3 regions of the Ruminococcus sp. 5_1_39BFAA genome follow, and region 3 is predicted to be linked to each of the others. Evidence: riboswitches for the same ligand, from Rfam matches in the RefSeq annotation. Region 3 holds a riboswitch; each other region holds the start of a gene.
What was found. Region 3 has a riboswitch for cobalamin ahead of ACESZH_RS01545 (leucine-rich repeat domain-containing protein). Riboswitches for the same ligand answer to the same signal wherever they lie in the genome.
Positions count from the first base shown of each region.

Region 1: another riboswitch for cobalamin. It lies ahead of ACESZH_RS12795 (sirohydrochlorin cobaltochelatase); the one in region 3 lies ahead of ACESZH_RS01545 (leucine-rich repeat domain-containing protein).
Region 2: another riboswitch for cobalamin. It lies ahead of ACESZH_RS17850 (Ig-like domain-containing protein); the one in region 3 lies ahead of ACESZH_RS01545 (leucine-rich repeat domain-containing protein).

Region 1 covers NZ_CAXSVO010000011.1:24,484-35,170, reverse strand. The annotation lists gene hisIE (bifunctional phosphoribosyl-AMP cyclohydrolase/phosphoribosyl-ATP diphosphatase HisIE) at 1-382, shown strand, start outside; gene ACESZH_RS12810 (VanW family protein) at 396-1,826, shown strand; gene ACESZH_RS12805 (DUF6110 family protein) at 2,103-2,414, shown strand; gene ACESZH_RS12800 (heavy metal translocating P-type ATPase) at 2,411-4,483, shown strand; cobalamin riboswitch at 4,641-4,844, shown strand; gene ACESZH_RS12795 (sirohydrochlorin cobaltochelatase) at 5,076-6,083, shown strand; gene ACESZH_RS12790 (hypothetical protein) at 6,127-7,020, shown strand; gene ACESZH_RS12785 (hypothetical protein) at 7,163-7,507, shown strand; gene ACESZH_RS12780 (4Fe-4S dicluster domain-containing protein) at 7,636-9,147, shown strand; gene ACESZH_RS12775 (TIGR03960 family B12-binding radical SAM protein) at 9,263-10,687, shown strand, end outside.
Region 2 covers NZ_CAXSVO010000022.1:33,861-44,547, reverse strand. The annotation lists gene ACESZH_RS17850 (Ig-like domain-containing protein) at 1-1,426, opposite strand, end outside; cobalamin riboswitch at 1,480-1,668, opposite strand; gene ACESZH_RS17845 (adenosylcobinamide amidohydrolase) at 1,782-2,885, opposite strand; gene ACESZH_RS17840 (TIM barrel protein) at 2,900-3,865, opposite strand; gene ACESZH_RS17835 (ECF transporter S component) at 3,898-5,229, opposite strand; gene ACESZH_RS17830 (ABC transporter ATP-binding protein) at 5,190-6,863, opposite strand; gene ACESZH_RS17825 (energy-coupling factor transporter transmembrane component T) at 6,836-7,729, opposite strand; gene ACESZH_RS17820 (DUF4430 domain-containing protein) at 7,726-8,367, opposite strand; gene ACESZH_RS17815 (Ig-like domain-containing protein) at 8,708-10,687, opposite strand, start outside.
Region 3 covers NZ_CAXSVO010000001.1:348,912-359,598, reverse strand. The annotation lists gene mobC (plasmid mobilization relaxosome protein MobC) at 1-52, shown strand, start outside; gene ACESZH_RS01590 (relaxase/mobilization nuclease domain-containing protein) at 24-1,277, shown strand; gene ACESZH_RS01585 (hypothetical protein) at 1,381-2,370, shown strand; gene ACESZH_RS01580 (hypothetical protein) at 2,367-2,597, shown strand; gene ACESZH_RS01575 (DUF5688 family protein) at 2,783-3,772, shown strand; gene ACESZH_RS01570 (hypothetical protein) at 3,862-4,437, shown strand; gene ACESZH_RS01565 (hypothetical protein) at 4,434-5,411, shown strand; gene ACESZH_RS01560 (VirD4-like conjugal transfer protein, CD1115 family) at 5,416-7,482, shown strand; gene ACESZH_RS01555 (hypothetical protein) at 7,502-7,687, shown strand; gene ACESZH_RS01550 (helix-turn-helix domain-containing protein) at 7,779-8,582, opposite strand; gene ACESZH_RS01545 (leucine-rich repeat domain-containing protein) at 8,646-9,509, opposite strand; cobalamin riboswitch at 9,536-9,686, opposite strand; gene ACESZH_RS01540 (leucine-rich repeat domain-containing protein) at 9,710-10,555, opposite strand.

The DNA of each region.
Region 1 (10,687 bases), on a different contig from region 3:
TGATACCATTCTGGCAAAGGTTGACCAGATCGGGGCTGCGTGCCATACCGGAAACAGAAGCTGCTTCTTTAAGCCGCTAATCAAGAAGGAGTACAATGACACCAATCCCCTTCATGTTTTTCAGGATGTATATGATGTGATCGCGGACAGAAAAGAGCATCCAAAGGAAGGCTCCTACACCAATTATCTCTTTGATAAGGGAATCGATAAGATTCTGAAAAAGGTGGGAGAGGAGTGCACAGAGATCGTCATTGCGGCCAAAAACCCTGACAAGGAAGAAATCAAATATGAGATTTCCGATTTCCTGTATCACGCCATGGTCCTCATGGTGGAAAAGGGCGTCACCTGGGAAGACATTACCAGAGAGCTTGCGAGAAGATAAAAGGTTATAGTGTATGAATAGACAAATGAGAAACAGCCTGATCAAGGCTGCCATCGTAATCCTGTTTCTGGCAGGTGCATACAGCCTGTGGTGCCATTTGCTTTCCGATGATGTCATATGGAAAAATATCACAGTAAACGGCATTTCCCTTCAGGGCATGAAAAAACAGGAAGCTGTAGATGCACTGAGAGATGATTTCGAAGCCAAATATAAAGATTCCTGTATGACAGTCCGGCTAAATGAAGAAACTTACCAGGTGTCTATTTTTCCGCTTCTTGACCTGGATGCGGAGCAAATTGTGGAATCTGCATATTCCCTTGGTCACGGTCCCTGGTATAAACGGGGAACGGACCGCATCCATTTTATGAATTCCGGGCAGGACAGACAGGAAATCAGCCTGATGCCTTTTGCCGCATATACGAAAAATCTGGATTCTGTTCTTTCTGACTCAGGTATTGAAAAAGGCGGGACGGTTGTGGAATCCTCCTGGCGTGTCACAGACACCTCTCTGGTCATCACAAAAGGAAAAAGCGGCAATGCCCCGGATATGGAAGAACTGAAAAAGATTATTTTGGAGCATATTGCTTCCGAGGAATTTGAAGGGTCGATTGATTGTCCAACTGTGGATGCCTCACCGGAAGCGTTGGACTTTGATGCCTGTTACGAGGAGGTTTATAAGGAGGCGGCAGATGCCTCTCTTGATGAAAAAACACTGGAAATTACGCCTTCTGTAACAGGAGTTTCCTTTGATCGTAAGACTGCCAAAAAGAAGTATAAGGCAGCAAAGGAAGGGGAAACGGTCACCATAGAGCTGACTCTGACACAGCCTGAAATTGCCACTGAGGATATTGAAGCCCTGCCTTATCTGGACCTTCTGGGAAGCTATACCACTTACGGCGGCGGAACTCCGGAGCGGATCACAAATCTGGAGCTTGCTGTAGCAGGGATCAATGGGGTGGAGATTCAGCCCGGAGGTGTTTTTTCCTACAATGAAGCTCTGGGTCCCAGAACAGCAGAGAGAGGCTATCAGGTTGCTACTGTGATCGTAAACGGAGAGCATGAAAAGGGAATCGGCGGCGGTATCTGCCAGATTACCACAACGCTGTTTGTGGCAAGCCTTTATGCGGATCTGGATATTCTGGAACGCCATAATCATTCCGGAAGAGTGGATTATGTAGACGATGGTTTGGATGCTGCCGTGGTTTACGGCGGTCAGGATTTCCGATTCCAGAATAACACCGGATATCCCATAAAAATTACTGCCAGCTATTATAACGGCGCAGTCAATGTAAAAATATATGGAACAAAGACTAACGAAAATACCGTAAAGCTGTCCACGGAACAGATTGATGAGAATAGCTGCAAAACCTTCCGAAGCATCTATGACGAATCAGGCGGGCTTCTGGAAACACAGCAGATCTGTACAAGTACATACAAAAAATAGTTTGATCAAAATGGCGGATACCTGACATATCAGATATCCGCCGTATTTTTATGCAATCGAATACTGACAAAATGGATAAAATTTCTCATTAAGCACAAAAGGACTGGAAAATGCCTAAAATGCAGTTACAATAAGGTGGTAACCATTGTAGAAGAATGCAAGGAGGTATTGAACATGAAGAAACATAAATTCTGGGCATGGGCTACAGTAATCTGCTTTATCTTAACGATCTATACCGGATACGAGCATAAATAAGAGACAGAGGAGGACACATTTATGACAGACTTTAACTTTAAGAAATCAGGACTTTTTGCAGCAGGTGTGCTGTTTGGCACCGCCGGAATTAAAATTTTAACTAGTGCAGATGCTAAGAAGCTTTATACGCATTGTACGGCAGCCGTTCTTCGTGCCAGAGATTGTGTGATGAAGACAGCTACTACACTTCAGGAGAATGCGGAAGACATTTATGAGGATGCAAGACAGATGAATGAGGAGAGAGCCGCAAAAGCAGAGGTATTTGAGGATTTCTGTGAAGAAGAAAATGAAACTGTGAGAGATTCTGAAGGTGAGGAAGCGACTGAAGCATGAGATTCGTCATTAAGCATGAGGGTAAAGGACGTATGCGGATTCATGTTCTGCAGGACAGAATGACCTTTCAAGAAGCCGACATGCTTCAATACTACCTCAGTATGCAGTCTGGCATAACGTCTGTAAAGGTTCGTGAGCAGACACAGGATGTTTCAATTTGCTATGAAGGTGAAAGGAGTTCGTTGATCCTTCTGCTCCGGCGTTTTTGCTATGACACAGTAGAAGTACCGGAAGCCTGCCTGGATAACTCCTCCAGACAGCTAAATGATCATTATAAAGAAAAACTGGTTCACAGCGTTGTCCTGAAGGCAGGAAGCAGGATCTTTCTTCCTTATCCGGTAAGAGCCGGGATTACTGTGATAAAATCGATCAAATATATATACAGGGGCTTAAAGACCCTGGCTTCCGGAAAGCTGGAAGTACCGGTGCTGGATGCAACAGCGATCGGAGTTTCTCTGATCCGGCAGGATTTTAATACAGCAAGCTCCGTCATGTTTTTACTTGGAATCGGAGAAATCCTGGAAGAATGGACACATAAAAAGTCTGTAGATGATCTTGCCAGAAGCATGTCCCTGAATGTAGGGAAAGTCTGGATGCTGCAGAATGGGCAGGAGATTCTGGTACCTGCTTCTGAGATCCAGGCGGAGGATCAGGTAGTGATCCATATGGGAAATGTAATTCCGTTTGACGGAGTTGTGACGGACGGAGATGCTATGGTCAATCAGGCATCTCTTACCGGTGAGTCCCTTCCGGTACATAAATATACCAACGGCTATGTTTATGCAGGAACAGTGGTGGAAGAAGGGGAGCTGACGGTCTGTGTAAGAGAAGTAGGCGGCTCAGGACGGTATGACAAGATCGTTTCCATGATCGAGGAGTCAGAAAAGCTGAAATCTTCTCTGGAAAGTAAGGCGGAGCATCTTGCGGACAGGCTTGTGCCATATACCTTTGCAGGAACAGCTCTTACCTGGCTTCTGACGCGCAATGCTACAAAGGCAATCTCTGTTTTAATGGTTGATTTTTCCTGTGCACTAAAGCTTGCCATGCCGGTTTCCGTTTTGTCAGCTATCCGCGAGGCAAGTGTTTACGGCCTGACGGTAAAAGGCGGTAAATATCTGGAGGCAGTGGCAGAGGCGGATACCATTGTATTTGATAAAACAGGAACTTTGACAAAAGCGTGTCCAACGGTTGTAGATGTCATTTCATTTAATGGGGAAGCTCCCGATGAGCTACTTCGGATCGCTGCCTGCCTGGAAGAGCATTTTCCGCATTCCATGGCAAAAGCAGTGGTGGATGCTGCGAAAGCAAAGCGTCTTGGACATGATGAGATGCACTCCAAAGTGGAATATCTGGTAGCACATGGGATTTCTTCCAAGATTGAAGGAAAGAAGGTCATTATCGGAAGCCATCATTTTGTTTTTGAGGATGAGGCATGTACGATACCAGCCGGAATGCAGCATAAATTTGAGATGCTTCCATCAGGCTGTTCCCATTTATACCTTGCGATTGAAAATGAGCTGGCGGCTGTTATCTGTATCGAGGATCCGCTGAGGCAAGAGGCAGCAGAAGTAATCCGTTCCCTGAAGGATTCCGGGATCAGCAAGGTGGTCATGATGACTGGCGACAGTGAGCGGACAGCCTGCGAGATTGCCCGTATGGTGGGAGTGGATGAATATTATTCGGAGGTACTTCCGGAAGATAAAGCAGGGTTTATCGAAAAAGAAAAAGCTGCCGGAAAAAAAGTGATCATGATCGGCGATGGAGTAAATGATTCGCCGGCACTCTCAGCTGCAGATGTGGGAATCGCCATCAGCGACGGTGCAGAAATTGCCCGTGAAATTGCAGATATTACGGTGAGCGGAGATAATCTGTATCAGGTAGTTGCACTGAAAAAGATCAGTAACGGCCTGATGAGAAGGATCCAGGGAAATTACAGGATGATCGTAGGAATCAATACCGGCCTGATCCTTCTAGGTGTTTTCGGCGTTATCCAGCCAACTGCGTCAGCCCTTCTTCATAACACTTCAACCCTCGCTATCAGTCTGAAAAGTATGGAGAATCTAATATAGAAAATATAAAAATGCTGTTCCTGTATAAGGGCGGCATTTTTATATTTTGAGGATGGGAAATATGCTGATAGAAGCAGCAAAAGGGAGCAGAAAAGTTTCTGTAAAATCCGTGTAAGAATTATTGCCAATTGTTTTTATATGTGCTATACTAACTACAATTTCATAAGATACAGAAGGTGAGAAAACGGAATGATCCGTTTTTGTAAAAGGGAAACAGGTGAGAATCCTGTACGATCTCGTCACTGTAATTAAGGAGTGTTGGGCCGGGCAGTTTAGCCGCTGCAGTCACTGGGAAACTGGGAAGATAGCCCTGCATGATGATTTATAAGCCAGGAAACCTGCCTATCTGTTGGTACTGGAGCTTCGGGTTCCGAATCACGAGTAATTGGTTGTACCGTTTTGATGATATACTTACATTTTGTATATTCATGATTGAAGTCAAATCCTTTTACCCATGTAGAAGGATTTTTTATTTACAGATCATTGTTTTGATGCCCGTTTTTCCTGTACCGCTTACATAAGCTGATGTACTAAAATGAAAATATATCAACATCAGGGAGAATCCAAGCCGATTCTAGAACAGGAGGAAGAAATGAAAAACAAAACTGTAAAAGCACTTGTTATGGCACTCGCAGTGTCCACGATCACTATGATGGGTTCCGTAAGCACATTTGCTGAGGAAGCTGAGGCTACAGAAGAAGGTGTTGAAGCAGAAGAAGGCGAAGAGGCAGAGGAAGCCGAGGATGAAGAAAACTACGAAACCGGTGATGCTTCCAAAGACAATCCCAGAAACCAGGATGAGATCGGTGAGAACGAACTGTTAGTAGTAAGCTTTGGTACCAGCTTCAATGATAACCGTGTTGCAACGATCGGTGCAATTGAAGATGCAATGGAAAAAGCTTTCCCGGATTACTCCGTAAGAAGAGGTTTCACAGCTCAGATCATCATTGACCATGTACAGAGCCGCGATGGCGAGGTAATTGATAACTTCGGACAGGCTTTGGAAAGAGCTGTTGATAACGGAGTTAAGACTCTGGTCGTACAGCCTACTCATCTGATGAATGGCCTTGAGTACAATGATGTTGCAAACGAACTTGCTGAATATACAGACGCTTTTGAGAATGTTGTACTTGGCGAGCCGCTGCTGACTTCTGACGAAGACTTTGCTGCAGTTGAAAAAGCAATTACAGAGTGGACTGCTGATTATGATGACGGCGAGACTGCTATCATCTTCATGGGCCATGGTACAGAGGCAGAATCAAATGCTGTTTATTCTAAAATGCAGGATAAACTGACAGAGGACGGATATGACAATTACTTTGTCGGCACTGTAGAGGCAGAGCCATCTCTTGAGGATGTTCTGGAACTGGTTCAGGCCGGCGATTATAAGAAGGTTATTCTTGAGCCTCTGATGATTGTAGCTGGTGACCACGCAAACAATGATATGGCTGGTGACGAGGAAGGCGCTTGGAAGAAGACCTTCGAAGATGCCGGATATGAAGTAGAGTGCCTGCTTCGCGGACTTGGCGAGAATGAAGCAATTCAGAATCTTCTGGTAGAGCATGCACAGGCAGCTATCGATCAGGTAAGCGCTGAGTAATAATTCCAGACTTCAAAATAATAAAAGAAAAGAGTAGAAATTCATGAAAAAATTACAGGTAACAGCATTGATATTGATGCTTTCTGCTTCCATGGCACCCATTACCTGCTTTGCAGAGGCAGAAAACACAGCGGCAGAAGAGTCTGCAGCGGAAGAGAGTGTGGCATCATCTTCTGAGCTGGGGCCGCAGAATGAGCTTTCCGATGAGGGGCTGAGTGCGGTAACGGCAAAGGATGTGGAGGAAGGAACGTATTCTATAGAAGTGGAATGCAGTTCTTCGATGTTCCCGATTGACGACTGCCAGCTTACTGTTAAGGATGGAAAAATGAGCGCTGTCCTTACTATGGGAGGGCAGGGTTACCTGAAATTATATATGGGTACTGGTCAGGAAGCTGCTGGCGCTTCGGAGGATGAGTTCATTACGTTCGTGGAAAACGATCAGGGAAAACAGACCTACGAAGTTCCTGTGGAAGCTCTTGATCAGGTGATCAACTGTGCAGCTTTCAGTAAGAGAAAGCAGAAATGGTATGACCGTACTCTGATTTTCAAAGCATCCAGTCTTCCTGATGGCGTTCAGAAAAATGTCCAGATGACAACCCTTGAGGATTTGGGGCTGGAGGATGGAGAATATCTGGTTGACGTAGAGATCGGGGGCGGCTCCGGTCACACGAAGATTGAGAGTCCGGCACCGCTTACCATAAAGGATGGGCAGGCAGAAGCGACAATCGTATGGGGAAACTCGAATTACGATTACATGAAGATCAAAGAGGAAAAATACGAATGGGATGGAAATGGAGAACATTCCACCTTTGTCATTCCGGTAACCGGATTTGATTATAAGATGCCTGTTATGGCAGATACTGTGGCACTTGGAACCCCGCGTGAACTGGATTATACTCTTACTTTTTACTCAGATACGATCGTAGAAGCAGAGTAAGGATTGTAAACAGCCCCTGGCAAAACTGTTTTATCGGATTTGCCGGGGGTTTTGTATATATTATCTTGCATCGCCATCATTTAAATGCTAAAATATAGACAGTAAAAATGTCACAGATAGACCCAGCACAAAAGGCAGGCATATGAGAAAAAAAACATTCAAAGTATTAAGGATTGCATTGTATATCGGAATGGGTGTTGTAACAGGACTGTGTTTGTTCTATATGATGGTTACCGGGGCACCGGAGGATGCAGCGCTATTGGGCAAATATTTGATCTGTGCTGCAGCTCTGTCTGTTGTGATTCCGGCGTTTCTCTGCATAAGCTGTATCCGGTCTGAGTATTTGGATGTTCCGGAAACATCTGAGAGCACACAGGAAATACCGGAAGATGATTCCGTCTTAAAACTGGTCAGCGCTTTTGCAGAAAAAAAGAAATTGACCGATGAAGAAAAAGAAGACTTGTTAAAATATTTACAGGATTTATAGTATGCTGCTGATGTGCTTGAGCAGGTCAACGCTATGACCCTTAGAAGGCAGTTATAGTAGAGTAAGCTATAGCTGCCTTTTCATTTTAGCTTTATATTTTGATATTCACAATAAAGGAGAGACAAGAAATGAGAGGAGTTTACACTTCGGTTAATGACATCAGAAAAATGGTTTTTGAAGAAGTAGCACGATTGTCCTATGAATATAAGGATGGTGACCTGTCACAAATGGAGCAGATTCCCTACCGTATTATTCCAGGGGAAGTTTCTACTTATCGTGAGAGTGTTTTTCTGGAGAGAGCCATTGTAAAGGAAAGAATGCGCCTTGCTATGGGACTTCCGTTACGTTCAGCTTCCGAACATGCGCCTGTATCGGAGGGAGCCCATGAATGCGTAAAACCGGAGAAATATTATCAGCCCCCTTTGGTAAATATCATTAAATTTGCTTGTCATAAATGCCCGGATAATGAAGTAATGGTGACAAACGCATGCCAGGGCTGTCTGGCACATCCCTGCAAGGAGGTATGCCCCAAAAAAGCAATTTCTTTTAAAAACGGAAAATCCGTAATTGATCAGGATAAATGTATAAAATGCGGAAAATGCATCAATGCTTGCGCATACGGCGCTATCATAAAGCTGGAACGTCCATGTGCCAAGGCCTGCGGTATGAATGCGATCGCTTCGGATGAATACGGACGTGCTGATATTGACCAGGAAAAATGCGTATCCTGCGGTATGTGTCTTGCAAATTGTCCTTTCGGCGCCATTGCCGATAAAGCCCAGATTTTCCAGACCATTCAGGCAATCAAGAGCGATGTTCCTGTCTATGCGGCAATTGCACCTGCTGTGGAGGGACAGTTCGGACCGAAAATGTCGCCCGGAAAAATACGTTCCGCATTTCAGGCATTAGGCTTCGAGGATGTGGTAGAGGTTGCAATAGGAGCGGATCTCTGCACGATCGAAGAGGCTAAGGATTTTGTCCAGGAAGTACCGGAAAAGCTGCCATTTATGGCAACCTCCTGCTGTCCGGCATGGTCCATGATGGCAAAGAAGTTATTCCCGGAGTATAAAGAGTGTATTTCAATGGCATTGACTCCAATGGTATTGACAGGGCGAATGATCAAAAAACAGCATCCCGGATGTAAAGTGGCATTCATCGGCCCATGTGCAGCGAAAAAGCTGGAGGCAGGAAGAAAATCCATACGCAGCGATATTGACTTTGTATTGACCTTCGAAGAAGTTATGGGAATGTTTGAGGCAAAAGAGGTTGACTTTTCAAAGCTGGAGGAACAGCCTCCTATGCATGGGGCAAGCGGTGACGGACGCGGATTTGCAGTAAGCGGCGGCGTAGCTGATGCTGTAGTAAATTGTATCAAAGAGTTATATCCTGACCGGGAGGTCAAGGTAGAAAGTGCAGAGGGACTGGCAAACTGTAAAAAGCTTCTGACCATGGCAAAATCCGGCAAATACAACGGATATCTTCTGGAAGGTATGGCTTGTCCGGGCGGCTGCGTGGCAGGTGCCGGAACGGTTCAGCCCATTGCAAAATCGACAGCAGCAGTAAAACTCCGTAAAAAGAACTCTACTACGGACCATGCACTGAAGAGCGATTACCGTGATCTGCTGGAATATCTCGACTAGTACAGAGGATAAAAAAAGAATCTCACTGCGAGGTTCTTTTTTTATGTTGATGAAATAACTGATTTATGTTAAAGTTCATTAATGAGACAAATTGATATCAGAAGGAAAATATATAATGAGAAAATTAGCTTTAGATGATGAAATATTGCTGCAGGTTGATAAATCGGCCCGGTATATCGGAGGCGAGGTCAATTCTGTAATGAAAATGGACGAAAGAGGAAATGTGGATCCCAAAGTAGCTATCCGTGTGGCATTCTGTTTCCCGGATGTTTACGAGATTGGTATGTCCAATCTGGGCATGATGCTGCTTTACAATATGTTTAACCAGCGTGAGGATGTCTGGTGTGAGCGAGTGTATTCCCCCTGGCTGGATTTAGACAAGGTAATGCGGGAGAAAAATATCCCTCTCTTTGCCCTGGAGTCCCAGCATCCCATAAAGGACTTTGACTTCCTTTGTATTACCCTTGGTTATGAGATGTGCTATACCAATGTTCTGCAAACGCTTGACTTGTCCCATATGCCTCTCCTTGCAAAGGACAGGGGCGAGGACTGTCCCATTGTAGTGGGCGGCGGTGCCTGCGCCTATAATCCGGAGCCTCTGGCTGACTTTTTTGATCTGTTTTACATCGGAGAAGGGGAAGCTGTCTATGATAAGCTTTTCGATGTTTACAAAGCCAATAAAAAGGCTGGCGGAACAAAAGGTGATTTCCTGATGCTTGCTGCACAGATTCCAGGCATTTATGTTCCGGCATTTTATGATGTGACCTATCATCAGGACGGAACCATTGCCTCCTTTGGACCAAACCGTGAGGGCGTGCCGGAAAAAGTAGAAAAACAGCTTATCATCAACATGGATCAGGGCTATGTGCCCATTGAAAAGCCTGTTGTGCCTTTCATCAAGGCAACCCAGGACCGTGTGACTCTGGAAATCCAGAGAGGCTGTATCCGTGGCTGCCGTTTCTGTCAGGCGGGAATGATCTACCGTCCAACCAGAGAGCGGGATGTGGAAGCGTTAAAAGCTTCCGCAAAAGAAATGTTGAAAAACACAGGACATGAGGAAATCTCCTTAAGCTCCTTAAGCTCCAGTGACTATTCCTCTTTAGAAGAGCTGGTGACCTATCTTATTGATGAATTCAAAAGTGCAGGAGTCAATATTTCCCTTCCGTCCCTGCGCATTGATGCCTTTGCGCTGGATGTCATGAGCAAGGTTCAGGATGTAAAAAAAAGCAGCCTGACCTTTGCGCCGGAAGCTGGTTCACAGAGACTGCGGGATGTTATCAATAAGGGACTTACAGAGGAAAACATTCTCCACGGTGCAAGAGAAGCATTTTGGGGTGGCTGGAACCGCGTAAAGCTGTACTTTATGCTGGGACTCCCAACTGAAACAGAAGAGGATATGAAGGGAATTGCTCATCTTGCAGAACGGATTGCAGAAGAGTATTACGACACGGTACCAAAGGAGAAGCGCCATGGCAAGGTGCAGATTGTAGTGAGCACCTCCTTCTTTGTACCTAAACCGTTTACACCTTTCCAGTGGGCT
Region 2 (10,687 bases), on a different contig from region 3:
TCCAGATACCTGCGCTGCTTTCCGGTACGGTAATTCCGTTGCATTTTACAACAAGCTTTTCTGCACCTTCTGCGGATGCCTTTAAGGTAAACGGCGCTGTATCGCCTGTTGTATAGTAAAGCGTATCATAGGAACGGAAAACGACATCATCTGCTCCTGTCTTGTCTTCGTCCTTCTGTACGATATTATCTTTAATGGTAATATTCTTATTTCCGCCAACGCTGTATACTACATAACCTGTGTTGACCGGGTCTGTTGCTGGAAAATATGTATTTCCATTCGTATGATTAAATGCATCGTACGTTACCTTTACAACTGTAATACCCTCTTTTACAGCCGTAACCCCAACATGTGTATTATTAGATGTATCAAGGCTTACGGAATCACCTTTGATGATCTCGTAATTAAAGTGAGGCATCTCTACATCATTGCTTATCTTATTGACAGTCCCCTCTTCCACTCTTCGCGGATTGATCCTGGCAGTGCCGCCGATTTCCATCTCCAGGAAATCATACTGGAGCCATAAGTCGTTTTCAAAGCTGTCCGGAACTTCAGAGCCCGCATTGACGCCAAGGTATACGTCTTCTTCAACGGAACCGCCCTCAACGGTTATAGTGATATCCGGCAGATAGCCAAAGTCTCTTCCGGTTACGGTACCTTTTCCGTCTCCGAAATCAGTTCCAGGGCTCCACTGGTTTGCAGCCTCGCGGATCACACCGCCTGTCAGCTTATATTCTCCCGCTGCCAGCACGCCCAGGTTCAGCTCTGCACTGCTTCCGTATCCTATTTCACTGGATTCCACACTCTCCATTCCGGCGATATCACTCCGGAATACCGCTTTCGCAGAACCTGCATAGGTGCTGTTCCATTGTCCTGATATCTGTCCAACCGGGCGGCTGACATTATTCAGCTTAACTACAGTTCCATCTTCTGAGGTGTCTACTGTAATTTCAACCGCTTTATTCTTAATTGCATAGGTGCTTTCCCCAACCAGCACGGTAGTTTCATTTTGGAAAGTTACTGCCTCTCCGCCGTATATATAAGATTTTCCTGCCTCATAGTACAGCACATCGTACTGAGCGTTCCAGCTCTCTCCAAAGATGTAGGACGGCAGTTCCGTTCCTTCTGCAGCCTGATCCTCAAACTGCACCGATTCTGTCTCATCTTCAGCGTCGTCTGAAAACAGTAATGCTTCTGCCTCATCGTTACCTAAAAATTCTTCTGCTGTACCATCTGCAAATTCCTCTGACACTGATCCATCGTCAGCCACAAAGAAATCCACATCATCGGCTGCGTATTCTGCATCCTGGACAATTTCCTGAGAATCAGAAATAAACATGTCCTCAGCATAAACGCTTCCCGCTGGCGCCAGACTTCCTGCTATCATAGATAAACTCAGCAGGAAACTTAACCATCGTTTCTTCATTTTTCTCTTCCCCTTTCTTTTTGAGACACCAAAAAAGAAACCTCATCTTTTCTATGAGCTTCCTTAAACATGTTCATACCTGACTTAAGATCATCCTACTGACAGCGCCTTCCCGGAATCGTATTCTCCGGCGGCATCATGCTGCGTTCGTCCCTAATACAGTAGAGAAAAGCTGTGCCGGATTCTCACCGGCTTTCTGATTAACCGCTATAAAACAGCGAAACATGCCTGTATATTTGGTTTGCTAATATCCTTGTTTTAACATATCATTGTATATTTGTCAATATTTTATCATCTTCTATTTTATTTTTCCCCGGAAAAATCCCTGTTACAGACAATATGTGATTCCCGAAGCTTACATCCTTCCGGCAATTTTTTCCACCAGCCCTTCCTGATACTGTGCTGTCATCCATCGGATATATACTTCTTTCTCCTCCTGATTGCTCTCGGGCATATCCTGCTCCGGTTCAAGCCCTGCAAGTTTCAGCATTTCTTTTCCTGCCTCCCACGCTTCCCGGGGACTTATCAGCTCCCAGTCCAACTGATCCAGAAGATGGGCGTACAGAGAGGTGTATGTCACTAAAGTATCCTCTGTTTTCAGATGGTCCAGAACATCCGCAAACTCTGCCCTGGAATGCCCGCTCGTTTCATTCTTGTTCTGGTATTCCAACCACAGGCTGTCCTCCGTAACACCGAAACGGTCCATCCTGTTCATGATATTGTGCTGGTATTCCGGGCAAAATCCGTTCTGCCGCTCCAACGCTTCCTTTACTGCTTTTTTTACAGTTTTCCCGATATACTCTCCAAGCTTGCAGTGTTTTCCCGCATTAGTAAGATATGTTTCGGACTGTGCGTTGCTGACTATGATCGTCCCGTCAGTTCCTGAGCCTGTCGCCAGACCTCTTGAATACCTGCTTGGCGCAAGAAGCTCCTGAAGCGCCGCCGTCTTTGCCTCCGTGCAGGATACGAGAGCACGTGCCAGCGCTCCTCCCGACAGGTTTGCGTCAATATAAAGAATGATATTGATGGTTCCCGGCTTTACAGCATGGGATATCCCGGCTTTCTCATGCCATACGGCCGGATCCCCGATCCTTCCTGCATTTGTGCGGATTCCCCCGGTTACTATGGCTGTAACGGAAAAATCCTCATATGCCATGGTTTGTATGGAAACATTATCCATGCTTGCCGCTGTGCTCAGTCCTGTACAATGCTCAGGATCCAGCCCCAAATCCTCCGCTGCCAGCAGATCCATATGTGCTTCATAGGTTTCTGCCCGCAAAGTACATGCCATGCCTGAACCCGGATTGCTGTCATTGTTAAACACTGCCTCTAAATCCGTACGGTATCCCCCGTTATTCGGTCCGGTACTCAATACCTTTCTTGGTCCTTTAAAGCAGACTACCAGGGATTTTTTATAATGATGTACCTCATCTCCGCTGGATAACTGATATATTTTCATTTCTTTCCGTCCTTTCATCCGGCTCCCAGAGCCTTTGCCTGCTTTGCCAGTTTTTCCGCATGATCCTCCCGGTCCATTGAAATCATTTCATGGGTAAGATATTCGGGCTTCACCGCATCCACCAGCTCCCGTACCCTGGACGTGGTAAAAGGCAGATGACAGTCAATATTAAAAATGTGCTGGTAGCAATCGGAAAATCGTTCCTCATAATCTTCCGGCATCTTATGATTTTTCACCAGATTTTTTACATAATCTCCCGTAATACTCTGATTTAAATGGATGCCCCTGATATAGCGGCGCAGATTGCCGTGTGCCTCAACCATTTCCAAAATATAGTCAATTGCATCTTCCTGGGTTTTCAGCTCCAGGTTACTATGCATCAGGTGTCCTGTATCCAGCATAATTCCTTTTTTCGGATAATGTACCTTGTCCAGAAGCCGTTTTGTCATCTCCGGCTTTGTCATAGTAAGACCAGGCCACCACAGATTCTCCATAAGAAATTCAAACTGGTAATCCTTTCCGTCAAGAAGCTGATTGATCAGCTCTGCCGCCGCATCTATAACTTCCTCGTCCGTATGGGAACAGGTGTATGTATATACATCTGATGTTTTTACATTGCTTACATGAAACACTACGTAAGACGGATTTTTTTTCACAGCCCGGGCAATATCCTCCTCATGGTACCGGATCAGGCTTTCTCTGTCCAAACCGCCATATATTTCCCTTGCCTTTTCCAGAGTGCCATATTCCTCTTTCAGGGATTCCATATCTCCGTTCCACAGATCAAGCCATTCCGAAAAATACCGGAGATGGACGCCGATCACCGTATCCGGGGCAAAAAATTCCTCGTCGCCCCCAATACAGTGCATGACCTCCAAACCATCGCAGCCAAATTCTGATGCAAACCGTAAGGCATCCTCTCCATCCTCAAATCGGCTTGTATCATATATACAATCTGTCACATTCATCATTATTTTCATAAATCCACACTTTCCATAAGAAGCGTCTCCAGCTATCTCTCCAAAATCCCATATTTTTTCTTAATTCTTTCAAGCTTCCGGCACATGGGATCGGCCAGGAAGTAAAGAAATATCACTGTGGAAAGGCCATGTACAAGATTAAAGGGCAGCCCGCTTGCCAATATAGCCAGAAACGAAGCCCAGCTAAAACCGCCGGTAAAATTCAGCATAGAAGCACAATCCACGATCAATCCGTAAATCCCAAAGGTAGCCGCACCTCCGTAAGCGCACAGCCAAAAACGACGATGTCCATCCCAGGAATCTTTTTTCCTTCGCCTAAAAAGCACTCCTGCGAGAAACCCTGTGATTCCAAATGAAAACATCTGCCACGCCGTCCATGGTCCCTGCCCGAAAAAGAAATTTGACACAAAGCCTGCCATGGTCCCTGTCAGAAATCCCGCTTCAGGTCCCAGGCTGACTCCCGTAATGATCACAATTGCCGATACTGGTTTAAACTGCGGCAGCATAAAAAACGCCACACGCCCTACCACTGCAATGGCGGCCATGACCGCGATCAGCAGTATCTCCCTCGCCTGAGGATTTCTGTCCTCAAACACCATAAGGAAAGGCAGCATCGCCAGTATATTAATACACATCCCTATAAAAACGCTGCTTCTGTCATTGAGAAAGAAGATTCCAAAGAAAATAACAAGAGGAATCCCCACCAAAATGATCAAAACCGAAACCTTTGTCCGTTTTCCGATTTTTCGGTCCTCTTTTACCGTCCTGTCCATATATACGGCGGGCATATCCTCTTTTTCCGTATCCAGCAGCATGTTTACTGAAAAAATCATGAGAATTGACAAAAACATTGCCGCATACACATAGGATGTAAGCTGCAGAAAGCTGTTCACCGTGTAATTGAAAAAATTTTCTTCTCTTCCCATCTTTCCGTTTATCAGGCTGTTTCCCCAAAAACCTCCGAAACAGGCTGCAGCACAAAATAAAATGGACAATCCAAATATAATTTTCAGGAGCGGGACGCTTTTCTTTCTTTTCCAGTAGGCAAATACTGCCCCGGCACATAGCAGTACCACAAGGATCACAGCACATATTTTCATCACGGACATAAAGCTGAGAATCTTGTCTGTTTCCTCCGAGGTTATGGTTTCCATCTGCCATCTTCCACCGCTGGATACACATGCGTTGATATTATCCACACATTCTTTCACATTCCACAATGTATATGTTTTTGGAAAGCCGTCGTATTTCAGCACCGGGACAGAAAACCACGGGAGAAAGATCAGGGCAATTGCCATATAAATACAGCAGAATACAGGTATCATTACCCTTGTATCTCTGCCCGTTCCCTGTCCTTTTTCCATGCTTCGATCACATCCTTTACTGTCACGGCATCGGGAAGCACCTGGCGCACCATCCGGTTAACCGCTGTTGTATAATAGCTGTTTCCAATAAAAAACTGTTTCGCCTTCTGACTGGTAACAATACCTCCGTCAAAAAACATGGCGCAGGTATCCCCATAAGACGCACAGAATTCAATATCATGGGATACCATGAGAATGGTCACCCCTCTTTTTTTCAGTCTTTCAAAGATCCGCGCCAGCTTCTGTTTATAAAAACCGTCCAGTCCTTTTGTCGGCTCATCCAGAAGGAGAATTCTTGGTTCCAGAAGGAGCACCTTTGCCATCGCCGCTCTCTGCTGCTCCCCGCCGCTCAGATCATAGGGGTGGGCATTCAGTAGATGACGGATTTCTGTCTCGTCTATGATCTGCTCAACCTTTTCCCCGGAGGCTTTCATATCATCCAGCTCCCCCTGCACGCTGTCCGCCACAAACAGACTTTGAGGATTCTGTGGAAGCACTCCGATAAAATGATCGAACTTTTCTTTATCGCTTATTTTATGTATATTCTTTCCCTCTATAAAAATTTTTCCCCGGTAGGGTTTTCTGATGCCGGACAGCAGTGACAGGGTCGTACTTTTCCCGGTACCATTTCCGCCCAGAATACAGAACAGCTCCCCGGCAGATACCCGGAAGGACAGATCCTTTACCACATCAGGAGAGTCTTTTTCATACCGGAACCATACTTCTTTTGCCTCAATGACTGTATCCTTTTTTTCTTTTTGGATACCGCTTTCTTTTCGCCCTTTCCCGGCATCTGTTTTCTGATAAAAAGCCTCTTTATTCTCTAATATCCAGTTTCTCCCCTCGCGGACATTCAAGGGGCATGTTCCCATTTTTTCTGTGCCGTTATAAATTTGCACGGAGCTCGGCATAGCCAGAAACATATCATTGTCCGCCAGAGCCGGACCTACCTTTCTTGGTTCATCGTACAAAAGCTTCTTTCCGTTTTCCAGCACCAGGACTTTGTCCGCCATGGGAAATACCTCTTCCAGGCGGTGTTCGGTTATGATGATGGTAGTTCCCAGATCCGTATTGATCTTTCGTATGGTTGCCAGAAAATCACTGGCTGCAATGGGGTCAAGCTGTGAGGTAGGCTCATCCAGAACCAGGACCTTTGGCTGCATAGTCATAACTGCCGCCAGATTCAATATCTGCTTCTGCCCGCCGGATAACTCTTCCACATTTTTTGAAAACCAGTTCTGGATGCCGAAATAGCTTGCCATCTCCGCTACACGGAGCCTTATGGTCTGCTGGTCGTATCCCAGATTTTCCAGGCCAAATGCAAGCTCATGCCAAACCTTGTCCGTCACGATCTGGTTGTCGGGATTTTGCAGCACATAACCGATCTGGCTGGACTGCTGGCGCACAGATACGCTGGAAATATCCTTTCCTTCAAAATAAATATGTCCCTCTCTTTTCCCATATGGACTTAAGGCAGATTTAAAATGCCGCATCAGCGTTGTTTTTCCGCATCCTGATTTGCCGCACATCACCACAAACTCTCCCTGGTCAATGGAAAAATCCACATGGGAAAGGGCAGGACTTTTTCCGTCCGGATATGTAAATGTCAGATCCTTGATCTCAAATAATGCCATTTAATTTCCTCCCAAATATCTATTAAAAAAGGCAGAAAACAGAGAATTCCATAGCAGACATAGCAGAAGACAGCCCCAGGTGTTAAGGGCGCCATTGTTATCATGGGATAATACAGAAACGACACTTTTTCTGCAATAATTCCCCAGAAAACCACTGCACCTGTCACTGCCAGTACACCCAGCAGTATCCTGTCCCTGGAATCAAAACGATAAATAGAAAAATTTGTTCTTCCTCTCAGTCCATATCCTCTTGACTTCATAGAATCCGCAGTTTCCACAGAATTTTCCAGCGCCCATGTGGTCATAATGGACAGGATCTTCATTCCGTGTCCCGCACGCTGCAGAATATTTCCGTTGGTCACATCCCTGCCGATACATTTCTGGGCATCGGAAACCTTTTTTATCTGGTTTTTAAATTTCGGCACAAACCGCAGTACCATGGAAAATACAAGAGACATAGCGGGAATGATTTTTCCAAACAAATAAATAAACTTATCAGAGGTCATCACCACCTGATAGCAGGAAAACCAGTTGATGACCGTCACAAGCATCAGACCCGCAGCCATTCCGTAAATAATAGATTCCAGTGTCACCGGATTTCCCGTGCTGAAATAAAACAGCAGGGTAACCCCCTGGTGATTAAACAGAGGGTTCACGATTGCCGAAATCAGGAACACAGGAATCACAAAGTAAAATGTGGTTTTTACTACTGTTTTTCCTTTCAGGTAAATATAATAGAGAAGCCCGCCTGCCAGAGATATGGCAAGAAATATGGGATTCATCATAAACATGGAAACACCCAGTACCATTAAAAAATACAGGAAATTGATAACCGGGTGGAACGAACCGAAATTATCCTTTTTCATTGGTAAATCTCATCCCCCAGATCCCTGCCTCCGTCGCAGGTATAGTTCCATTCGATCTCATCCCCCGGCTGTACCTGATAGCGGCTGCAGCCGTAGTTAGGATACCAGTCGTTGACACAATACATCCAGCCGGAATTTGGCCCGCAGTCTAACTCGTACAGATTGCCGATCCCTTCTATATAATTGCTGTTAAAGCCCGGAGTAAACGTATATTCCATATGGATCTTGTTTTCCCTTGTCTCTCTCTGAAGTATGTCAAATACAGATTCACCCTCGTAAAAGGTAACTTCGCTTCTTTCAAATATCACTCCGTTTTCAGGAACAACCGCTTCTTTTCCTGACTTCAGATCGTCCATACTGTTCAGGATCGTTTCGCAGGAAATGCTGAAATAACAGGTTTCTGCCTTACTCTCATCTATCTCCACGTCTTCCGGCTCTACAGGCTTCTGCTTTCCCTCCGGCACAGGATCTGTTTGATATTTGTCTTTTCCGCCGCTTCCCTCGGCTGTATACTCCTGTCCGCCGGACCCCGCTGCTGCCTGTCCGTCCAGCTTTTGTCCGGCGCATCCTATCATCCATCCGCCTGTGCAAAGGATTAAAATGACTGCTCCAAAAAAAATTGTCTTAACTTTTTTCATAGTCTTCTGCTCCAAAAAAACAGCTCTCTCATTATCGGAAATGAAAGAACTGCATACTTATAATCCCATATTCAAATAGATCTGCTTTAGGAAAATATTTCTCATCCCAAAATATACTGAATCCATACGGCATGATATCTGAACCTTTTTCTCTTACTTATCAGATTCCATTTTAATGCTGTCTGGATATCTCCGGCAACAACCATATATAAATATTCAATTAATTCAGCCTCAATAAAATTATTCTAATAGCCCTATCCATTTTTGTCAAGCAAATAGATGGAATCATGGCTGCTAAAATCACGTAGGGCGCTGCTTATCTGCAGCGCCCCAACTGTTTTTACTTCACGGTCATTGTACTCTTGAATCCTGTACTGCTCTTGAATATCTTCTTATAAGATTTTACTTTAGAATCGGTTACATCGATTACAGCTTTTGCATTGATACTCTTGATTGCATTCTTTCCTACTGTTTTCAGCTTCTTGGATGTCATAAGGATGGTCTTCAGGTTCTTGCAGCCTGAAAATGCCTGTTTTCCAATTGCTTTGATATTCAATCCAAGAGATACTGCTTTCAGTTTTGTATAATTTCTGAAAGCCTTATCTGCGATAGAAGTAATCATAAAGGACTTGCTTCCGATAATCACAGTGCTGTCTACGGTTAAGGAAGTTAATTTCGCTTTGGTCTTTGTTGTTCCGACTACGGCAACGGTTCCTTTACCGTTGGTGCAGGCATTGGTAATCTTATATTTCAGGGTTCCTACTGTGTATAAACCGCCAACCTTTACAATGATATTGAAAGTCTTACGGATCGTTCCCTCATATGCGCCTTTACCTGTGATAACCACAGTTGCTGTTCCGATATTTACATTGCTGCTGTACTCTACCGTATAATCTGTTCCGTTGGTCAGGACTTTTCCGTCTGCTGTCTGTACGGACAATGCGGACTGAACAAGCTCTTTGCCTGTATAAACCATATCGCTGATTCCGGTAACCGCTGCATTGGAAATATCATTTCTGTTAAGCTTTAAGATTACCGCTGTTGCCTTTTCACCGCAAACACTGCAGCTTCTTTCCTTCTCGCCTGCCTCTGTGTAGGTTGCTTCCTTTGTTACCTTCCATTCACTCCACTTATGGGCGATCTTAGGAAGTACCACATTTTCCTCTATTGTCGCTTTACATAAAGTGCAAACTCTATGTGCAATTCCTTCACTTGTACAGGTTGCCGGTGTATCTGTGATCAGAATGATTTTTCCTGAATGGATACACTCTACCGTAACTGCACACTCTGCTGTTGCTCCGCTGGTTGTCTGTGCTGTAATGACAGCTTTGCCTGCCTTCACACCTGTTACAACGCCGTCTGCTACAGTTGCAACAGACTCATCAGAGCTTACCCAGCTTACTGTATCAACTGCATCCTCAGGTGCCATTACAGCAGTAAGGGTAAAGCTTTCACCTTCCTTGATGGTCTTCTCAGACGCATCCACTGTAACGGAATCTGCATCTACGATCTGGTGCAGGCGGATGTAACGGATATCCGGCTCTTTCTCGCCTTCCTGGGTGATGACACGGATGATCCTGTGTGCCGGAGCTGTTTCATAGCTGCGCTCTGTACCGTATGCACCGTTGATGTATACGTTGGTTCCTTCCGGAACAGATACTTTTACATTCAGAGCTTCCCCTGTGTAATCAACTGTTGTCACTTCAGAATCCAGGCTTACTTCTATATCGTTTACAGTGATGGAAGTCGGTGCTTCTGTTGTTCCCACTGCTGTATCAGACGGATTTGATACGCGGTATACATTTGTTACCTCTGTAGATTTTTCTCCGATAGCGCCTGCATAAATATGGCTTGCTGTAGAAACACGGATATAGCTGATGCTGTCCAAATGAACAGGCATTCCGTTTCCGTCTACTGCCCAGTCAAGGTCGAAGGCGTCACCATAGGAAACGTGGGTTCCGCTGTATGGGTTAGCTGCAATACCTTTGTTTGATCCGATTACATTCACATCCACATATCCGAAATCAGGATAAGCTGCAGAAGCGCTTCCATATGGATCTTTTGTATCATTGTTCAGGCGTACACCGGATACGGTAACGGACTCCTGGTTTTCAGATTCCCAGTTGTGGAGCGGATAGAGGCTGATGTCCGGATACTTATAATTTGTTCCGCTGTTTCCTCTGTTGTCAACCCAGGAGGACTGTCCGCCGTCGTTTGTGTAGGTTACGGAATAATCCCAGTCTGTCTCATCGTCATAGTGAACAGAACCTGCCAGGTAATACCAATTCACGCCATCCTGAGAAACCATAACATTTCCCGG
Region 3 (10,687 bases):
CAGGCTGCAGGAGGTGCTGGACTATGGCGGTGACAAAGCTCCGGAGGATTAAGGAGACTTCCGGGAAAAGTCCGGCAGCTCATTTAAAGAAGAATCTTTTTTATATCTGCAATCCGGAAAAGACGCAGGGTGGCATCTACGTAGGCGGCAATGCCGGGATCAGCCCGGAAGAGATTTACCGGACGATGCTGCGGAATAAAGAATACTGGCAGAAAACAGATAAGACCCAGGCATACCATTACATGCTCTGTTTTCCACCGGATTGCGGGATAAAAGAAGACCTGGCCTATCAGGTTGCAAAAGAGTTCTGCGAGGCGCTGCTGGGAGACCAGTATTATTATGCTTTTGCGGTACATAACGATAAGCCCCATATGCATGTCCATATCACGTTTGATTCCGTAGCAAAAACGGATGGTTATAAATTCCATTCCCCAAAAGGAGACTGGCAGAAGCGGATCCAGCCGATCACAGACCGGCTTTGCCGGAAATACCATCTGCCGACTTTGGAATATCAGGAAAAAGAACGCACCGGGATGCATTATGGAAACTGGAAAAAATACTGGGAGCCAAAGAAAGTCTACTATGACTGGAACGATATCATACGGGATGACATAGATGAAGCAATTCGGTATAGCGTTTCCATGGAAGAAGTTCTGCAGTATCTGTCCGAGCAGCAGTACGTGATCCGAAATGGCAAATACCTTTCTTTGAAGCCATACGGAAGAAAACGGGCGATCCGGACCGGAAGGCTGGGACCGGGTTATACAAAAGAAGAGATCATCCGGAGGATACAGAATAAAGCTTTGGAACCGGAGATTCAGAAGCGGTACAAGACCTATGGGAACCGTGAGGAAATCCGGCAGATCATTTATGCGAAAGTGCAGCGCTGCCCAGGCTGGAAGATGAACGCCATGCAGAGGCAGTTTTTCCAGAGATGGAACAATACCTACTATATCCGCAAGCCGGGAAGATACCGGCAGGCATGGAAATATAAAGCAGATATTCTTGAGGTGCAGAATCTGGCAGATGCACTGAACTATCTGATCACCTATGATATTGGGGATGAACAGATGCTGCTTGAAAGGCAGAAAAAAGTGCAGCAGGAAGCGGATGCCCTGCGGCTGAACGTAACAGTGCAGCAGAGCGCTCTTCGCAGAAAAAATGCAGATCAGGATACCGGAAAAACAGAACTGACACAGCTTCGCAAAGTGTTAAGGGACTGTAAAAAGGAGCTGGCCCTGATTGAAAAAACGAAAGAATTATTCTATAGCGGTTAGGCCCAGAGGGACTTCCAGCAGGAATGCGGTCTGGAAACACCAGAGCAGGAGACGGATAAAAAGCAAAGAGAATCTAAAGATGGAAGGAGGCAGATAAAACAGGATGGAGACAAAGAAGAACAGATCGACAAAGATCGTCTGGGAAAAAGATATGGATGATCTGGAAGGAAAATACAGGAGCAGCACAGAGCGGTATCCTTACTTAAAGGAAGAAAAATACTGCCATAAAAGAGAGCAGCTGTATCTGATGCTCCAGTATGGGATGTCAGATACGTTCATAGACAGCTTTTTTAAATGGGATGAAAATATTTCTTCTCGTGATTTGGATTTTGTCCGGATGACGGCAATGCTTTTTGGTGAGAACTTTACCACGGAGCATTTTTATAAAAAAGAACACACGCTGGAGCAGGCGAAAGAACTTCTGGCCGGGCACGTGGTTCAGATGCGCCTTGCAGGACTTCCGAAGCTGGAGGAGCTTTTGCAGGAGCAGAAATGGATGAAAGAGCGGTTTGAGCTGCAGTGTGAATTTCTGGAAAAGGAACGGGAGCGGTCAAAGCAGCACTTTGAAGAACTGCTTGCAAAAGAGAGAGAACTGTGCGAAGAGCGGGCCAGCAGTGAGCGGCTAAAGATGGAACTGGAATACGGTTCACTGGAAGAAAAGTTCAGAAATTCCGAGAAAGAGAAAGTGGAACTTAAAGAAAAACTGGATGATGCCACAAAGCAGAGACAGAACGAAGCGGACCAGTGGGAGGCGGAAAAAAACAGGCTGTTAGATAAATGTACAGAATTGAAAGAACGTCTGGAGCAGGACGGGGTACATACCGATGCGCCAAAGGAAAGTTATTTTTCGCAGCTGCGCAGCAGAAAAGAGCAGCAGCGCAGACGCAGGGAAAAGGAAGAGAAGAACCGGCTCATTCTTACCGTGATCTCTGATTCCGACTACTCTAAAGAACAGCTGGAATTTATCATACAGGCAGTTCAGTCAGAATTATCCCTTCCGGAGCTGCGGCAGCTGTGTAATCCTAAGTTACCTATAAAAAGCATGGAACTTTTGGAACAGTTCTATCTGGAGCAGAGAGGAGGCATAGGATGATAGGCATGGCAAATGCAAAGATTGATGCACTGCAGGCAGCGTGTATCGAAATGATTGATTATATGGAAAAGGCGAATGAAACATTCAACCGGATCATTGCAAGAGAACTGGATGTGAAGCTTCGGTGGGAGCAGTTCTGTCAGAGCAGAGGACAGGAAAAGGAAATTCTGAAAAAACCGGAAGACAGAATTGTAGATACAAGAAAAACGAATAGGAAACAGAGATAAAAGCTGTGACAGATCTGATCTGCCATGGCTTTTTTCATAAGAAAGCAGGAGAGGAGGGAGCGTATGCAGTTATTGAAATGTGAGTCTTTGAAACAGACCAGAGAAAACCAGAAAAAAAGATACGGAGCATATCTGGACAAAGCAAAGCAGATGAAAGAAAGCAAAGAGAAAGAAGGGAAATAAGAATGAATTTTGATGCGTTTTGTATGTATGTAAAAGAGCATATCCATGAGTATCTTCCGGAAGACTATAGGGAGTACAGGGTAAGAATGGAAGATGTGGTAAAAAATAATGTGGGAAAACTGCGGTCTTTTTCTCTGAAACAACCCGGATCAGGGAGCAGTCCGGTACAGTATATGGAGTTGTATTACGAAATTTACCAAAAAGGAATCCCATTGGATGAGATCCTGCCTGTAATAGCCGAGCGTCAGCTAAAACTGGAGAACATGAAATCAGAGATTACAGAAGAGGTGTTCAGTATCCTGGATGATTTCAATTTGGTAAAAGACCGCATCATGATCTGGGCGGTCGGGTATACGCTGAACCGTGAAATGCTGAATGGTGTGCCGCATAAAGTCATGGGTGATATAGCGGCAACCTACAGAATATACTTCGGCAGAGATGGTGAACTGGAAATGAGCTGTCTGCTTGATGACAGGCTTATGAAAAGCTATGGTATCACGCTGGATCAGCTGCATGAAATAGCAGTGAACAACAGTATGCATGCTATGCCAGTGGAGATCATGGGATTAAATGCCATGATGCGGGAAGTGACCGGTGACGGAAAGATTGTGCTGTATCCGGATAATGGCATGCTGGTTGCGACAAATAAACAGAACTGTCACGGGGCAGCCATTGCTTTTTATCCGGATGTATTCGAAAAAAATGGGATACCGATAGAGCAGTATTATATCGCACCCAGTTCCGTGCATGAGTTTATGCTCATACCGAAGCATTTGATAACCCTGGAAGGGGCGAATGAGATGATCAAAGAAATCAATGAAAACTATGTGGAGGCAGATGAGGTTTTGTCCGATCTTGCCCACGAGTATGACCCGGTTTCCAGGCAACTTGTCATCGGCGGTACATTAGAGAGAAACAGGACTTTAGAAGTATATGCCATAGAAGAGCCTGCAGTATTGCCAGTCTCAAATTCGCCTGCATGGGGACTATAATTTGCAGAACCTGTCATGTACAGCATGGCAGGTTCTTTTGCTGAAAAGAGAAGAAAGATTCAGGAAAACAGTATTGAGGGGGCGTTGCCATGAAGATTGAATCAGATATGAGGATCATCAATAAAAATGGATTGGTGGCGATCGGCAGTATCACGCTGGATGAGATTATCACGATCCAGGACGTAAAGGTGCTGGACCGGTCCAGTGAGGAAGAAAGGGCGCAGGGAAAAGAGAACTGGATGATCTCCATGCCCAGAAGAAAAGGAAAAGAGGGATGGAACGGCGTGATATTTCTTAGAAATGCCGCCATCCGGGAAAAGATAGAAGAAAAAGTATACGAAGGAATCCGTAAAAACCTTATGTGTGATCTGAATGCAGAGCCGGAATTTGATGTACATATAACGCTTTACAGCAAAGATACATTGGCTGGATATGCAAATGTACTATATGAGAACGCAGTGGAGATACGGGGGATTCAGATACATCGGGATAGAGAAGGAATCCGGATCAAGCTGCCGTATAATCTGAATGATGGAAAGTTCCAGAGCCTGATCCAGATGAATACAGAGCGGGTATATGATCTGCTGAAAGTCAAAATAGAAGAAGCCTATCATCATACGGTACAGGAAAGAGAAGCTTGCAAAGATGGGAGGGAACGCAGATGAGTGAAGTAAGCGATGCAACCCAGCTTCTGATCGTAACAGGAAAAGGAGCATACCTGCTTGGGAATATCACAGTAAAAAGCGCAGCTCTGGTTCTGAAAGTTCTTAACACTATCTATCTCGCAAAATGGAAGGGTAAGGTATCGCTTAACCGGTTCAGGAGAATCTGCGGCGGGGATTTTGTTTTTATCAATATGGGAAGTGAAGAACCAAAGATACTCCGGGGCATTGAAGCGGAAATGAAAGCCCACGGGATTTTATTTGCAAGGCTTCCTGATCTGTGCGGTGGGGATGGCAGGACCCAATATGTCATCCCGCCGGCAGATATGGCAAAAATGAAAGCCTTTCTGCTGGATCATAAAGTAGGAAAATACGGTCATATCAAAGTAGGTCCGATCAGTCCGGAGGATTACGCAAAGACCGGATTGACGGAGGCAGGCAAACCCACAGAGGAACTGGCAGAACTGACCATGTCCGCACTTACGGCGCTCCCGGAAAAGAAACGGGAGCGTGAAGAGCTGCTTTCGCTGGGAGATGTACTGAAGGTTCCGGAGGTATGGGATGCGGTCAAAAAGCATGATGCAGAGATTGATTTTGGCAGACATGTGAGCTGGATCAAAGGGAAGCCGCTGAAAGAGCATTCCAGCTGGGGCATGTATCTGATGCCGGATGGGATCCATGCGGACATCATCCCAAAGCAGGATATTGTGCCGGAGCGGAAAAACGCAGTTACCGGGAAGCTGATCCCTGCGGAGTATGCGGTATTCGATGCAAGGGAGTATATGGTATTTAATTTGCAAAATGGAGACGGCCGTCTGCAAAGAGGAAGGGATGTGGTACTTTCTATGAACAGAGCAAAACCGGCGAATCCTCTGAATAGGAACGAACTGCAGGTACGCAAAGAAAAAGAGCAGAAGGAACATGGCCTGCATGATAAAACCGCAGTTTTAAAAGAATCACAGAAATGGGGCAGGTGATGGGATGCTGCAGAAAAGAAAACCTAACCATGGCTTTTTTCTGATGATGCTTCCTGTCAGTTTATATATTGGATATTGTCTTGGAAATGGAAACTGGCAGGCAGTTACCATTGAAACATTGTCAGACTGTCTGAAATACTTCCTTACCCATCCACTGCCATTTCACTTTACAGAGCAGACTGCGCAGGGATGCGTGGCAGGAGGAGTGATCTGGGGGATCGCTTACCTTTCACACATCAGTTCCATCCGGAATTTTATGCCCGGAAAAGAATATGGTACAGCGAGGGTTGCGCAGCCAGCAGAACTGAACCGGAAGCTGCAGGATAAAGATCCTGCCAATAATAAGATTCTTTCCGAGCATCTGCGGATCAGTTTTGATACGAGACTGACCGGTATCAATAATAATACCATTGTTATTGGCGGAAGCGGATCAGGAAAGAGTTTGCGCATGGTAAAACCAAATGCTTATAACTGCGGCACACAGTCTTACATTTTCTGCGATCCAAAAGGGGAGCTGTTGCGGGATACTGGAAACTATCTGGAAGCGCATGGATACCGGATCGTGGTGCTGAACCTCGTGGATATGGAATCTTCGGATTGCTATAATCCATTTGAATACATACGAAAAGATGAAGATATCATTAAGCTGATCAATAACCTGATGGCAAATACAACTCCAAAAGATGTAACCAAGGGAGATCCTTTTTGGGACCGGTCGGAGGGAATGCTTCTGCAGGCTCTGATGTATTATGTCTGGTATGAGTATCCGAAACAGGGAAAGGCGGCAAATTTCCGTGGTTTATTGGAACTTCTGAATAAGGCGCAGGTACAGGATAATCCAAAAGAGCCGTCAGAGCTGGACCGGCTGATGTTTCGGCTTCCAGAAAACCATCCGGCACTGATTACCTACAAAAAGGTAAAAAGCGGTGCTGCAGATACGATCCGGTCCATTATCATTACCGCCAACTCACGGCTCAGTTATCTGCAGAACCCAAATATCCTGCGGATTCTTGATAAGGATGAAATACAGATTCCTTTTCTGGGGGAAGGAGTATATGAGAATCCGGAACGAAAGACTGCTTTATTCTGTGTGATCCCGGATAATGATAAGTCCTATAATTTTGTCGTAGGGCTTCTCTACACACAAATTTTTCAGGAATTATACTATATAGCAGACCACAAATACGGAGGCAGGCTGCCTGTCCCGGTGTCTTTATGGATGGACGAATTTTCAAATGTCGCATTGCCGGACAGCTTCTGCGAACTGCTTTCTACCATGCGCAGCCGTGATATTTCCTGCAATATCATCATCCAGAATCTGGCTCAAATAAAGGCATTATTTAAAGATACATGGGAAACAATTCCGGGCAATTGTGACAGCTTCGTTTTCCTTGGCGGCAATGAGCAGAGCACGTTTAAATATGTGTCGGAAATGCTTGGAAAGGTTACAATTGATAAGAAATCCACTGGCGAAACAAAAGGCAGCCATGGCTCGAGCAGCAGCAATTGTGATGTGCTTGGCCGTGATATGATGGCACCGGATGAGGTACGGAAGCTGGACAATCAGAAATGTGTGGTTCTGGTGCGTGGATTTGACCCGGTGATTGATGAGAAATACCGGATGCTGGAAAAGGATGTTTTCAAAGAGTCCTGCAGTATGGGTGCATATTGTCACCACCGGGAAAGGGAAGACCTGTATGAGACTGGACGTTTGGCATTTTTCTTGGATGGTAAAGGCGCGAAAACAAGAGAAGAATCCTACCGAATGCAGGTAGAATTGTATAAAGGTATATTTGCAGAATCAGAGATCGGTGAAGAACTGCAGGAGCTGAACGAGAAATATTTGTACCTGCCGGATTCTTATCATGGATATGTGGCAGAGGAGCGGGAAGCTCTTCCGGTGTTTTTCAAAGAAGTGGAGGCTGTAAAATCAGGCAGCAGCGTATTACATAAGCACTGGCTGAGTGGCTATTGTTTAGATGGGGAATTTTATGCTGTAGAGAATAGTGACAGAGACACGATTTTTTGTGAAGGAAATCGTGTGACTGTATTAATGCGGGCAATGATGTAAAAAGGAGAATAGGGTTTGCATGAAAGAAATACAATTATTAACGGAAAAAGATCTGGAATATTTCAGGAAAAAACAAAAGGAAGGGAGTGCTGTGATATTGGAACTTTCGGATGAAGATTTACTGCGATTGGATTTCGAACATTTGGAGAACTATAGGATAAATTCCATCATTAAGAAAAAGATGTTAGAGATATTCAAGGAATAATTCAATGAAAGTCAAAATGATGCAGAAACTGCTGTAACTAATTATGGCTACAGCAGTTTTACAAATTCTATTTCACATGGATAAAACAGGACTATTTACATACCGGCATATAGATATATGTATTTTCTCCCAGATAACGCTCAAAATTGAATTTGCTTTCATCATATTTCCATTCGCTGTTATCAAGCCATTCTGTATAAATGTATTTCCATGTTTTCTGAATGTTAGCATGTAATTCATTCACATCTTTTGCCTGCGGAACAGTAAATACAGCATATTCCGCTTCCGGGATATGAATAAGAGACATACCTTCCGGTACATAGTCAGTGTTTTTTACGATAGGTCCGAAATAGTAGCAGAGTTCTCCGGTTGTACTGTCTGGATGAAGCCATGCTCCAATCTCAGAATATCCGTCATAAGTCAGCTTCTGGTAATCTTCCAGACTTACAGAAGAAAAGTCCTTTCCAAGCCAGTAAGCAGTGTTGCTTATAAAGTCAAATTCACCTTCCGGTTTGGCAAGGCAGTAACATGCTGCTGTAAAAGCATCCATTTTTTTGATTTCCGGTTTCATCATAATCCTCCATTTTTTATATTCGGTAGGAGACATTCCGTATTGTCTGCGAAATGCTTTGGCAAATCCGGATTGAGTATCAAACGCATATTTGCAGGAAACATCCATAACGCTTTGTCCATACAAAAGATCTTCAGCCGCCATGGTAAGACGAAGATTTCTGATATAAGCTCCTACAGAATAACCGGTAACATTGGAAAAAACATGACAGAAGTGATACAGGGAATAGCCTGATTCTGATGCCAGTTCTTCAGCAGTAATCGGTTCTGTAAGATGTTCCAGAATATAATTCTTACTTTTTTCAATACTTTCCAGATAAGTCATATTCTTTGCCTCCTGTATTTACTATAGCAGGAACAAGGATTATTTGCGCGTCCGTACTTGCGATTATTTCCAGATAGAAAATTCAGGTTCTCCTTCCAGATATTCTACATTCAGTTCATTTTCCTGACAATATTTATCCATAACAGAACCTTTGTAGCATCGGATCGTAGTCTGGCGATTGATAATTTCTTTTCCTACAAATTCCGGATTGTGTCTGATTTCCAGATATTTCAGGCGATTGCATCCATGAAATGCCTGGCTTCCGATATGCTTTACTGAGGTTGGCAGAACGACAGAGATCAATTTTGTGCATTTGAAAAATGCTGCTTTTCCAATATATACCAGAGAGTCCGGAAGATGAAGTTCCGGAAAACCGCAGAAATAAAATGCTTCCTCACCGATGTATTTCAGATTCTTTGGAAAAGGAAAGTTTTCCAGATTTTTGCATCGATAAAAGGCTCTGCTGTGGATTCTCTGTACGCTGTCCGGTAAAACCAGAGAAGAGAGCGCATTGCAGTTTATAAACGCTCCGGGTCGAATTATCTTCAGTTTACTGTCGGATGGAATAGTGATATTATGCAGCATGCCGTTATAAGCAAAGAGACCATCCGGAATAATAGTCACAACAGATGGGAGAGTAGCCTTTTCAAGTGTGAGGCATCTTGCAAATGCTCCAATACCAAGTTTTACTACTCTTTTTGGAAGATGTGCTTCTTTCAGACTGGTACAGTTGAAAAAAGCTTTCTCTTCGATTACACGTAAAGAATCCGGGAAAGAAACGCTGTTTATTTTCCGTTTATTTGAAAATGCTTCTGCTTCAATGACCGCAAGATCAGAAGGAAGCTGTATATCACGCTGAACATAACGGGAGACATTATCGGGCGAGATGGTAAGTCTATTGGTGAAAATTTGTGTTGTTACAGCCATAAAAACTCCTTTGTATAAAAAGAAACGGGTCTTTTTTCGCTTTAAGCAGATGGCTGGCTTGTGTAAAACATACACTTACAGCAACACAATAGCTCAGGATTTTCACCTGTATTTCCTCTTGGCTGTTGTATGAACGGATCGTATGGATACAACAGAACTTAAAACCGATATTTTTTCAATTATTTAATTATGAATAGCATTTAGTCTTCAAGATATTCAACGGTTAATTCATTATCCTGACAATATTTATCTACTACAGAACCTTTATAACAACGAATAGCAGCAGCACGGTTAATGATCCATTCCCCGATAAACTCAGGATCATGACGTATGGTAAGCGTCTTCATTCTGTGGCAGCCGTGAAAACACCATTTGCCGATATGTTTGACAGATGTCGGAAGTTCTACATGAACCAGATATTTGCATTTGAAAAATGCGCTTTCCCCCAAATATTCCAGAGAATCAGGCAATTGCAGATCTTCGAGACCGCAGAAATAGAATGCAGAATTACCGATACTCTTTAAATTTGGTGGAAAATGTATCTCCCTTAGTTCTTTGCAGCGATAAAATGCACGACTTCTGATTTCAAGAAGACTGTCCGGAAGATTCAGTTCTTTCAGAGAATCACATTCAAAGAAAGCACCGGATCCGATGGTTTCTGTCTGGCAATTTTCCGGAAATATAACCTTTTTTAAACGACGGTCACTGTTAAATACTTCGTCTTTCAGATCACGGAGCATAACCGGCATAGTTACACTGGAAAGTGCCGGACATTCAGCAAAAGCGTACACACCAATCTCTGTTACGCTGGCAGGAAGGTTTATTTCTCTCAGATAGGTAGATTTATAAAATGCCCTGGTTCCAATCGCTTCCAGATTCTTTGGAAAATCAATCGTATAAATTGTGTGATTTTTATAAAATAACTGAGACGGAATTTTTGAGACGGAATCCGGCAGTATGGTATGTTTGGCTACATATTTGGCAACATCTTTATGGGTTAGAATATCACATTTTAAATGGGGGGGACACACTGACGGGGATAACATAAAAAACTCCTTTACGAAAACTGTTTTATTGTTTTCCTGTAAAGGATAAAAGATGGGTATACACATGACCATCAGGTGGTTAAACTATCGAATAAATACAGGAAAACTCCGGTAGAGATGTAATTGTGACCT